2 regions of the Pseudomonas sp. MT3 genome follow, and region 2 is predicted to be linked to the other one. Evidence: riboswitches for the same ligand, from Rfam matches in the RefSeq annotation. Region 2 holds a riboswitch; the other holds the start of a gene.
The links. A riboswitch is a leader RNA that binds a small molecule or an ion and turns the genes downstream of it on or off. The one in region 2 is predicted to bind cobalamin.
Positions count from the first base shown of each region.

Region 1: linked by a shared signal. The riboswitch ahead of ACYCAX_RS15570 (TonB-dependent receptor domain-containing protein) and the one ahead of ACYCAX_RS18035 (TonB-dependent receptor plug domain-containing protein) in region 2 are both predicted to bind cobalamin.

Region 1 covers NZ_JBTVPY010000013.1:160,266-165,971, forward strand. The annotation lists gene tesB (acyl-CoA thioesterase II) at 1-491, shown strand, start outside; gene ACYCAX_RS15565 (HAD family hydrolase) at 488-1,084, shown strand; gene ACYCAX_RS15570 (TonB-dependent receptor domain-containing protein) at 1,441-3,297, opposite strand; cobalamin riboswitch at 3,404-3,578, opposite strand; gene dxs (1-deoxy-D-xylulose-5-phosphate synthase) at 3,620-5,527, opposite strand.
Region 2 covers NZ_JBTVPY010000017.1:58,983-64,688, forward strand. The annotation lists gene ACYCAX_RS18025 (ABC transporter substrate-binding protein) at 1-43, opposite strand, end outside; gene ACYCAX_RS18030 ((2Fe-2S) ferredoxin domain-containing protein) at 355-1,056, opposite strand; gene ACYCAX_RS18035 (TonB-dependent receptor plug domain-containing protein) at 1,056-3,011, opposite strand; cobalamin riboswitch at 3,106-3,312, opposite strand; gene ACYCAX_RS18040 (VOC family protein) at 3,386-3,814, opposite strand; gene ACYCAX_RS18045 (cupin domain-containing protein) at 3,992-4,360, shown strand; gene ACYCAX_RS18050 (DUF3303 domain-containing protein) at 4,552-4,857, shown strand; gene ACYCAX_RS18055 (GlxA family transcriptional regulator) at 4,865-5,706, opposite strand, start outside.

The DNA of each region.
Region 1 (5,706 bases), on a different contig from region 2:
CGGAGAACCTGCCCACGGATCTCGAGCTCAAGCAGCGCAGCGCCGAGCAGTTCCCCGAACTGATCCGCGACAAACTGCTGTATCCCAAACCCATCGAGATCCGCCCGGTCACCCAGAACGACCCCTACGAGGCGCAGGTCGGCGAGCCGATCAAGTACCTCTGGCTGCGCGCCGACGGCAAGCTGCCGGACATCCCGGCGCTGCACAAGTACATCCTCGCCTACGCCTCGGATTTCGGCTTCCTCACCACCTCGCTACTGCCTCACGGGCATTCGGTGTGGCAGAAGGACATGCAGGTTGCCACCATCGACCATTCCGTGTGGTTCCACCGCGACCTGCGCGCGGACGAGTGGCTGCTCTATGCGATGGACAGCCCCTGGGCCGGCAATGGCCGCGGCTTCGTGCGCGGCAGCATCTTCAACCGCGACGGCCAACTGGTCGCGTCCACCACCCAGGAAGGCCTGATTCGTCATCGCGAGGATTGGTCGTGAAACTCGGCGACATCCGCCACTGGGTGTTCGACATGGACGGTACCCTGACCCTGGCGGTGCACGACTTCCCGGCGATCAAGCGGGCCTTGGGCATTCCCCAGGAACACGACATCCTCTCCCACCTCGCGGCATTGCCGGAGGACGAGGCGGCGGCCAAGCACGCCTGGCTGCTGGAGCATGAGCGCGAACTGGCGGTGGCCTCCATTGCGGCGCCCGGTGCGGTGGCGCTGGTGCGCGCGTTGCACGGGGCCGGCTACCGCCTGGGCATCCTCACCCGCAACGCCCATGAGCTGGCGCTGATCACCCTGGCCGCCATTGGGGTGGGCGATTGTTTCCACAGCGGCGACATCCTCGGCCGTGGCGAGGCCGATCCCAAGCCCAGCCCGGACGGCCTGCTGCGCCTGGCCGCGCGCTGGGACGTGGCGCCGCAGCGGATGCTGATGGTCGGCGACTACCGCTTCGACCTCGATTGCGCCCGCGCGGCGGGTGCGCACAGTGCGTTGGTCAACCTTCCGGATAACCCCTGGCCCGAGCTGACCGACTGGCATGCGCAGGATTGCGCGCAGTTGGGGCGAATGGCGGGAGTGCTCTAGGCCCGCTGCTGGGCGGGTTCGCGAGCAAGCTCGCTCCTACAGGGTTCAGCACGCGCTGAGACATCGGAGCTACACCGGGCCGCTTTTTGTAGGAGCGAGCTTGCTCGCGAACCGACTTCCCACTATTCCACAGGCCCGGCGTAGGAGCGGACTTCGTCCGCGATTGGTGTCGGCCACGCAGGAGCATCGCGGATGAATCCACTCCTACGGAGGCTCTGTTCGATACCGGTGCGCCTCACCCCAGCCCTCTCCCAAGGGGTGAGGGCGCCGAATCTTGAGCCTGCCAGGACAGTCCCTCTCCCTCCGGAGCGGGTGCGTAGCCAGGGGCAGGGTGAGGGGCCGTCAGGCCGCTTCCCTTACAGCTCCGGCGTCCAGGTCACCGCCAGCAGCGCGGTGCGCCCCGGTTCGCGGTAGGGGCGGGCTTCGCCCATGAAGTCCATCGGGCTGGTCGGGCGCAGGTAGTCGCCCAGGGTGTAGTTGCGATCCAGGGCGTTATCCAGCTTCAGGTCGAAGCGAATCTCATCGCTGGCCAGCCAGCTGGTGCGCAGGTCGAGCACGCCGTAGCCGGACAGTTCGCGGGTGTTGGCCGCGTCGTCGTAGCGTTGGCTGACCGCACGCCAGGTGCCGCCGACGCCGAAGGCGCCGAACTGGCGATCCAGGTCCAGGCTCAGGGTGCGCCGCGCGCGGTATGGCAGGGTGTGGCCGGTGTCGCGGTCGCGCGGGTCGATCAGGCTCAGGCCGAGCGCGGCCTGCCAGCCCAGCACGTCGCGGGCGACGCTGGTCTCGAAGCCATTGATGCGCGCCTTGTTGATGTTCTCCGGCTGATTGCTGTTGCTGTCCCAGGCAATCATGTCGTCGATTTCGGTGCGGTACAGCGAGGCTTCCAGGTGTGTGCCCGAGAAGTCACCGCGCCATTGCAGCTCGTAGGTCTTCGAGGTCTCGGCCTTGAGGTCCGGGTTGCTCGCGCCGGGGTAGTAGAGGTCGCTGAAGGTCGGCGCGCGGAAGCCTTCGCCGTAGCTGGCGATCCAGGTCTGGCTGTCGCCCACCGGCAGGCTGAAGGCGGCGTTCCAGCTGTTCTGGCTGCCGTAGGCCTGGTTGTTGTCGTGGCGGATACCCAGCTCGGTGCCGAAGCTGTCGCCCTTGAAGCTGTGCTGGGCGAAGAAGGCACGGTTGCTGCGCTGGTCGTCGGCAAAGGCGGTGGTGCCGTCGACCTTGTCTTCGTACCAGTCGGTGCCCAGCGCCAGCTGATTGGCATCGTCCAGTCGCAGGCGGTTGATCCAGCTCGCCGAGTGGCGGGTGGTTCCCAGCGTGCCGTTGTTCCAGCTGTCGGCGGCGCCCACGGCCTTGTTGCGGTCGAAGCTGCGGCCCAGTTCCAGGCGGCTGTTCCACATCTTCGTGATCTGGCCGTCGAGGTAGGCGCTGTAGCTGCTGACGCGGAATTCGTCGCGGGGCGAGCCCGGCTCGAAGTTGTAGGCGTCGTCGTATTCGTTCTTGCCGCGCTGGTCGTTGAGGTTCAGGCCGGCCTTCCAGTCCTCGCTGAAACGGTGGTCCAGGTTCAGGTGCACGGCCTTGTTGCGCTGGGCGTCGTGATCGTTGTCGGCGCCGACGTTGTCGCTGGTGCGATCCCAGCCCTGGCTCTCGTCGAGGCTGCCGCCGAGGTTGTAGCGGGTCTGCTCGTCGCCGCCGGACAGGCTCAGGCTGCGTTCGAAGGTGCCGTGGCTGCCGGCAGCCAGGCGCACTTCGGGGTGCAGGCCGGCTTCGCCGCGACGGGTGAAGATCTGGATGACCCCGCCAATGGCGTCGGCGCCGTACAGGGCGGAGCGCGGGCCGCGGGTCACCTCGACGCGCTCGATGCTGTCGATGCTCAGGTAGTCCAGGCGGGCGATGCCGCTGCTGGCGGAGGCGACGCGCTGGCCGTCCACCAGCACCAGGGTCTGCGCGGTGCTGGTGCCGCGCACGGAGTACGAGACCACGCCGCCGGAGCTGCCCATCTGCACGCCAGGCACGCGGGCGAGCAGGGCGGGCACGCTGCGCACTTGTAGCCGCTCGATGTCGGCACGGGTGAATACGCTGTTGGCCGAAGTGGCTTCGGCGCGCGGCTGGGCCTGGCGTGCGGAGGTGATCACCTGGTCGGAGAGCCGGTAGATGTCGTCGGCGGCGAAGGCCAGGCCGGGCAGCAGGCTGGTGGCCAGGGCGAGTCGGGGCAGTTTCATGGAGCGTCCTCAAAAGCGGTCGGATGACTTTCGAGGAGGGCGTGGCAAGGGCGGCAGGCCGCACTTGACGGTGCGGCCCTCCGCAACACCTGTCGGGGCGTGTCGAGGGCGGTCTCCGGGCTGCCGACGTCACATCGCCGCCTTCCCGCATTCAGCAGTGGCGGATGGCGATGCTGCGCTCCGTGAGGGGCGCGTCGGTTACCGTTGCGGGGGCAGCGCAGGTCTTTCACCTGCTTCCCGTTACCTCGAACGAAAACGGGCGCACCTTAGTCGGTGCGCCCGTCACTGGCAATACTCCCGGGGAGGGATGCGCCGATCGGTCTCAGCGCTTGCCGAGGGCCTCCAGGCGCGCCTTCACCGAGGCTTCGATGCCGGCGGTGTCTAGCCCGCACTCCGCGAGCATCTGCGCGGGCTTGGCGTGCTCGACGTAGTAGTCCGGCAGGCCCAGGTGCAGGATCGGCTGCTGGAGGTTCTCGCGGGCGAGGAATTCGCTGACGGCGGCGCCGGCGCCGCCCATCACCGAGTTCTCCTCGACGGTCACCAGCAGCTCGTGGCTGGCGGCCAGCTGGCGCACCAGTTCCTCGTCCAGCGGCTTGACGAAGCGCATGTCGGCGACCGTGGCATCGAACTGCTCCGCCACTTTCAGCGCTTCGGCCAGTTGCACGCCGAACACCAGGAAGGCAACCTTGCCGGCCTTGCCTTCACGGCGCACCACGCCCTTGCCGATCTCGACCGGTGCCAGCGCCGCCTCGATGGGAGCGTTGGGGCCGGTGCCGCGCGGGTAGCGCACCGCCGCCGGGCCTTCGAAGTGATGGCCGGTGGTGAGCAGCTTGCGCAGTTCGTTCTCGTCGCTGGGGGTCATCACCAGCATGCCGGGGATGCAGCGCAGGTAGGAGAGGTCGAAGCTGCCGGCGTGGGTCGGGCCGTCTTCGCCCACCAGACCGGCGCGGTCGATGGCGAACAGCACGTCGAGGTTCTGCACCGCGACGTCGTGGATCAGCTGGTCGTAGCCGCGCTGCAGGAAGGTGGAGTAGATCGCCACCACGGGCTTTGCGCCGTCGCAGGCCATGCCGGCCGCGAGGGTCACGGCGTGCTGCTCGGCGATGGCGACATCGAAGTAGCGGTCCGGGAATCTGTCGGCGAAGGCGACCAGGTCGGAGCCTTCCTTCATGGCCGGGGTGATGCCGACCAGGCGCGGGTCCTGGGCGGCCATGTCGCACAGCCACTGGCCGAACACGCTGGAGTACTTCGGCCCGCCGGCCTTCTTCGGCGCGGCGTGGGCGGCGCCTTCGGTTTCCAGCTTGGTGATCGCGTGGTAGCCGATCGGGTCGATCTCGGCCGGGCCGAAGCCCTTGCCCTTCTTGGTCACCACGTGGAGGAACTGCGGGCCCTTGAGGTCACGCATGTTGCGCAGGGTGGCGATCAGGGTCGGCAGGTCGTGGCCGTCGATGGGGCCGATGTAGTTCCAGCCCAGCTCCTCGAAGAGCGTGCCGGGGACCAGCATGCCCTTGGCGTATTCCTCGGTGCGGCGGGCGATCTCCCAGGCGCCGGGCAGGCGCGAGAGCACCTTCTTGCTGCCTTCGCGCATGCTGCTGTAGGTGCGGCTGGAGAGGATCTTGGCCAGGTAGTTGGACAGGCCGCCGACATTGTTGGAGATCGACATGTCGTTGTCGTTGAGGATCACCAGCATGTCGGCCTTGACCTCCGACGCGTGGTTGAGCGCCTCGAAGGCCATGCCGGCGGTCAGTGCGCCGTCGCCGATCACCGCCACCGACTTGCGGTTGGAACCCTGCATGCGCGCGGCAATGGCCATGCCCAGCGCGGCGCTGATGGAGGTGCTGGAGTGACCGACGCCAAAGGTGTCGTACTCGCTCTCCGAGCGGCGCGGGAAGGCGGCCAGGCCGTCCTTCTGGCGCAGGCTGCCCATGCGCTCGCGGCGACCGGTGAGGATCTTGTGCGGGTAGGCCTGGTGGCCGACGTCCCACACCAGACGGTCGTCCGGGGTGTCGAAGACGTAGTGCAGGGCCACTGTCAGCTCGATCACGCCAAGGCCTGCGCCGAAATGGCCGCCGGTCTGGCCGACGCTGTACAGCAGGTACTGGCGCAGTTCGTCAGCGAGGGTCAGCAGCTCCGCTTCGCCCAGCCGGCGCAGCTCGACGGGCGTGCTGGCACGGTCGAGCAGGGGCGTCGCGGGGCGCGCGCGGGGAATCTCGTGAAACGTCGTGGGCATCAGGCTGATCGTTATGAGAAGGCAAAGATGCGGAAGTTTACCCGAAGCTCCGGATTGGCCCAAGCAACGTGGGGCCAATCCTTCGGACGACCGGATGGTCGGATCGTGGCTACCCCGCTGTGCCGAAATCGTCGTCACGGTCGCCGATTGCGCGCAAGCGGGATGGGGCCTGAGCGGCC
Region 2 (5,706 bases):
AGTCCTGGGCGGAAGCAGTTACCGCCCCCAGAATCAACGCCAAACCAAGCGCCAGGCTTGACCTGTAGGAGCGAGCTTGCTCGCGAACAGCGCCAGCTCTGAAACATCGCGGACGAAGTCCGCTACTACGCTCCTGGGAAGTCCGTGCCGGGATTCGCCCCTCACCCCGACCCCCTCCCTCAGGGAGAAGGAGCAGCCTATGCCGGCTGAAAGCTCGGCCTTCCCCTGCACCGAACGGTCCCATCTCCCTCCGGGCAGGGGTTAGGGTGAGGAGCCGTTGAAGGAGGACGACGAACCCAACTCCCTGCATCCAGCGGTTCGCGAGCAAGCTCGCTCCTACGAAGCGCGAGTGCGTCATAGTTCATCCACCCGCAGCTCCGCCACCGGCACGCCGTCACGCAGATGCTCCGCCACCACCCGGCACACCTGCTCGTCACTGCGCAGGCCATACCAGACACGTTCGGGATACACCGTCAGCAGCGGCCCGCGATTGCACGGGAACTGGCAGCCGGTGCGGGTCAGCAGGGCGCCCTCGGCGTTCTCGTAGAGGTCGAGGCGGATCAACTCGCGGCGCAGGGTCTTCCACAACGGCAGCGCGCCGCGCCGCACGCAGCGCGGCCCGGTGCAGAGGAACAGGTGACGGCGATGCGGCGGCGGCGCGGACCAGTCCGGTTGCGACGGCACCTCGCCGACGCCCTGGCAGTCCAGCTGTTGCGCCGGATCGTCAATCGCCGTCAGCACCGCCGCCACATCCAGCCCGCGCCGACCGAGCGCCGAAGCGGTGACCTTCGGCAACGGCGCCTGCGGATGCTCCCCGCACAGCGCAGCCAGTTCCGCGCGCAGCCACTCGAGATAGGCGCCGTCGGCGGTCGGTTCGAGGTCCACCAGCAGCAGTTCGATACTCTCGGCCAACAGCTCGCGCACCCGCCCCCAGAGCGAATCGAAACCCTCACCGGTGTCGATGCATTCGACGCCGGCGAGGCGCGCCGATACCTCGCGCAGTAGGCGCTCGCCCTGGGCTCCGGCCAGCGGGCCGACCAGCAGGATGGCCTTCATCAGAAGCTGAAGGTGTAGCGCAGCTCGGCGGTGCGCGGCCGGCCGAGGTTGTCCACCTGGCGGATACCGTTGCTGCTGCGGCCGGTGGCGTAGTCGCGGTCCAGCAGGTTCTCCAGCAGCAGGCTCAGGCGATGCGCGCGGGCGCCGTCGAGGTAGCGGTAGGCATCGCCATCGAGCACGCTGTAGTGGCCGTAGTCGTCGTCCTGGGCGCTGACGATGGAGCCGACGTAGCGCGCGGCAAGACCGGCGCCCCAGAGGCTGTCGTCATAGCCCAGGCGCAGGCGGGCAAAGAAGTGCGGGATGTTGTTCACCGTCACGCCGTCGTGGCTGTCCACCCGATTGCGCGTGGCGTCGGCGGAGAGCTGCCAGTGCCGGCCGAACTGCCACTGGCCGTTGGCTTCCACGCCACGCACGGTGATCTCGCCATTGCCGTTCACCCATTGATCGCCGGCGAGGGTGATGAGGTCGGTGATCTCGCGACGGAACAGGGTGACGCTGCCGCTCCACGGCTGGTCGAACAGCTCGCCGGTGTAGTCCAGGCCCAGTTCGGCGTTGCGGCTGCGCTCGGGCTTGAGGTCGCGGTTGCCGACTTCGTCGCCCGGTTCGTTGACGAACAGTTGCTCGGCGGTGGGCAACTTGAAGGCGGTGCCCAACTGGCCGCGCAGCTTGAGCTGCTGCGTGAGGTCGTAGAGCGAGGTCAGCATCCACACGGTGGCGCCCTCACCGCCCGAGATTTCCTCGCGGCGCACGCCCAGGCTCGGGTGCCAGTCGGGCAGCGCCTCGATGTTCGGTCGCAGCTGGGCGTAGAGCGCATGGGATTCGGCCTTGTCGTTGTCGATGATCAGCACATCGTCCTGGCCCTTGTACCACTGGTTGTCGTTGCCGAAGACCAGCTCGTGGCCACCGCCGAAGCGTGCCTTGCCTTCAAGCTGCGTGCCCCAGTCGGTGAAGCCCCAGTAGTCGTTGTGATTGAGCACCTGGGTACCGCCGCCCTGCAGGTTGTAGACGCGGTCGTAGCGGGTGTCCCAATCGTTGAGGTGGGTCTTGGCGAACCAGCTGAAATCGTCGCCGACGCTCTGCTGGAAGGTCGCCGTGGCGATCTGCTGCACGCGGTTGTTGCTGGTGTGGTGGTTGGAGGTCGGCCGGGCGAAGTCCAGTTCGGCATCGGCGTACTGGTAGAACAGCTCCAGCCGCGAGGCCTCACCGATGGCCTGGATGGCCTTGGCGCCGAACACGTTGACGTCGTACGAGCGACGCTTGTCGCTGACCGTACTGGTCATGTCCTGGTCGCGGTACGGCTGGTAGCCGTCGGAGCGGTTGTGGCTGACATAGGCCATCAGGCCGAGGTCGCCCAGGCCGTTGTGCACGATCTTCTCGGCGCGGGCATCACCGCTGCGGCCCTTGAAGGTGTCCAGGCCGAGGTTCACCTCGCCGGATGCCTCGCGACTGCGCGCGCTGCGGGTGACGATGTTGATCACCCCGGACACCGCCTGGGTGCCGAACAGCAGGCCCTGGCCGCCCTTGAGCACTTCGATGCGCTCCACCGCGGTGGTCGGCAGGGTGTCGAGGTAGATGCCGCCGTAGAGGCGGTTGTTCAGGCGCACGCCGTCCAGCAGGATCAGCGTGTCGTCGTTGCGTCCGCCGAGCAGCGAGTAGGTGCCGTAGTCGAACGGGCCGTTCTTCGGCGCGACGAACAGGCCGGGCACGTACATCTGCAGCACGCGGGTGATGTCGGCGCTGGGGCCGGCGCGTTCGATCTGCTGGCGGTCGATGACCTCCAGCTTGCTGCCGTAGCGGGCCATGTCCGCCACGGTGGTGGACTCCACCGAAGGCGCGTTGACGATTTCATCGGCCAGGTCCAGCGGCGCCGCCGACAGGTGCGGGCCGAGGACGCAGAGGGAGAAAACGGGAGTCCAGCGCAGGGCACGCCGGTTCGGATAGATAGGAAGTTGCAAGGTGATCGCCTCGAAATCGGGATTTCGCAGGCGGCGCAGCGACACCCGGAACGAGCGCGCCCCGGGAACCGGCTCACGCCCGCCCACCGCGGGTTTGCCAAACAGGTTCCAGGCCGGTCTCCGGGCTTGCGAGGATCATGAAACATCCGCCTTCCCATGCCTGAACACAGTGGCCTAGTGGATGCTCCGCTCGCTTACCGTTGCGGGGGCAGCGCCGGACTGATCGCACGAGGGCGACGCACCGGCTTCCCGTTTCACCCCACGCACGGCGGCGGGGGGCACCTGAAACGGGGCGAATCTGAACATTCGGCGGACGAAAGCGTCAAGCGCGGGGGTTGGACAGGATGTTGCGGGAGCGGCGCAAAAGCGCAGGATCAGTGCCAGGGATCGTAGGTACCGAAACTCCAGATGTGCCCTTCCGGACCACGGCAGGTGAAACCCTGGCCGCCGTAGTCCTCGTCCTTGATGTCGATGACGATCTGCGCACCACCGTCCACTACCGCGCGATACAGCGCCTCGGCATCCCTCACCACCACATAGATGCTCTGGGTGCAGCCGCCAATCTCGTCGGGCTGGCGCATCAGCCGGCCGTACTCATTGTCGTGCAGCGACCCGAGCATCACCAGCCCACTGCCATCGGCCAGCGCCAACTGCGCGTGGGCGATGCCGCCGTGGTCATCGGCGACCACCAGCTGCCGCTGGAAACCGAAGGTGGCGCACAGCCAGTCGATGGCCTGCGGCGCATCGCGGTAGCGCAGGCAGGGAATGACGCTGGGGCGGGCGATGGGAGCGGGCGTGGGCATGGCGATCTCCGGCGAAAAGGGCGCGAGGTTCTGAGCATAGTCGCCCGCTTTGCGCTGCTCAGCGCTGCCCGGAGACCAACCGCAACACGGGGAGCCACACCGAAGCGCAAGTTCCTGCAAGACCGCTCCAGGGACCAGCAGTAGTTTGGACAGAACGATCCCAAGGAGAAAACCACCGTGACCCAACGCCAACCGATCAACCTGCAGGACAAGCTCGGCCGCATCACTGAGACCTGGCAGCCGCGAGTGATCGCCGAGATGAACGACTACCAGTTCAAGGTGGTGAAGCTGCACGGCGATTTCGTCTGGCACAGCCACGCCGACACCGACGAGACCTTCATCGTGCTCGACGGCGAGCTGCGCATCGACTTCCGCGACGGCCCGCTGACCCTGCGAGCCGGCGAACTCTACGTGGTGCCTCGCGGCGTCGAGCACAAGCCCTATGCCGAACACGAGGTGCAGGTGATGCTGATCGAACCGCGCGGCGTGCTGAACACCGGCGACCAGGGCGGCGAACGCACGGCGGAGAATGATCGCTGGATCTGACCGTCGATCACCTGCCCTGACGACCGCCGATCAGCGGCCGCTCCCGCTTCGCTGGCTGCTGCTATGCCTGTCGGAAGAACGCCGCTCCCAGCCGGAGACTGTCACGCCTGGGATACACAGGCGCGGCTCTGGCGGCGTCGCCGGTTCGGGTCCGCGTCCAGCGAAGCCCGGAGCCGGGCCGGAGGTGCGACATGCTTTATCTGGTGAACTGGACCATCCCCATCGAGAACCGCGACAGGATCATCCAGCGCTTCCTCAAGACCGGCGGCCAGCCGCCGCCCGGCGTGAAGCTGGTCGGTCGCTGGCACGCCATGGGCCACATGCTCGGCTTCGGCCTGGCGGAAGCCGAGAACCCCCTCGACGTGCAACGCTGGATGCTGCAGTGGACCGACCTGATGCACCTGCAGGTGCACCCGGCGATGACCGACGCGGAATATGCACCGCTGCTCGCGCAGATGCTGCAGCAGGCGGCGGACACGCCATCGGTCAGTCCCTGAGCGCGACCTAGCCCGGCTTGGCGCCGAAGCGCTTGCGGTAGTCGCTCGGCGCCATGCCGGTGATCTTGCGGAAGGTGCTGCGGAACGAGCCTGGATCGAGGTAGCCAACGGTGTAGGCGATGTGGTCCACCGTACCGTTGGTGAACTCCAGCAGCTCGCGCGCCTTGCCCACCCGCAGGTGCTGGCAGTACTCGGTAGGCTTGAGTCCGGTAGCGGCGCGGAAACGGCGCAGGAAGGTGCGCTCCTCCAGCCCTGCCTGGGCGGCCATGACGGCGAGGCTGACGTCCACCGCGCCATTGCCCTGCAACCAGTGCTGCACCTTGAGGATCGCGGCGTCGCCATGCCCCAGCAGCGGCGCGAAGTTGCTGCCGCATTGCTGGGCGCTGTCGCTATGTTCCACCACCAGGAAGCGTGCGGTGCGGTTGGCGATGCTCGGGCCGAGCAGGCGGTCGACGATGCGCAGGCCGAGGTCCGACCAGGCCATCAGCCCGGCGGAGGTGATCAGGTCGCCATCATCGACGATCGGCTTGTGCGCCTCCAGGCGCACCCTGGGAAAACGCCGGGCGAAGGCCTCGGCCCCGCTCCAGTGGGCGGTGGCGGAACGCCCATCGAGCAGGCCCGCCTCGGCCACCAGCAGCCCGCCGATGCACACCGAACCGACGATGGCGCCCTGCGCATGGCGCGCGGCCAGCCATTCGGTGAGATGGCGCAAGGGCTCAGCATCCGGCAGGCCGAACAGCGCCGGAGGGACGAGCACGGCGACCAGCCGGCTGTCCACGTCCGGGCGCGTGTCGAAGATACGCCGGGGCTCGCCGCCGTCCTCGCCGGACCAGTGGCTGACGCGCAGCG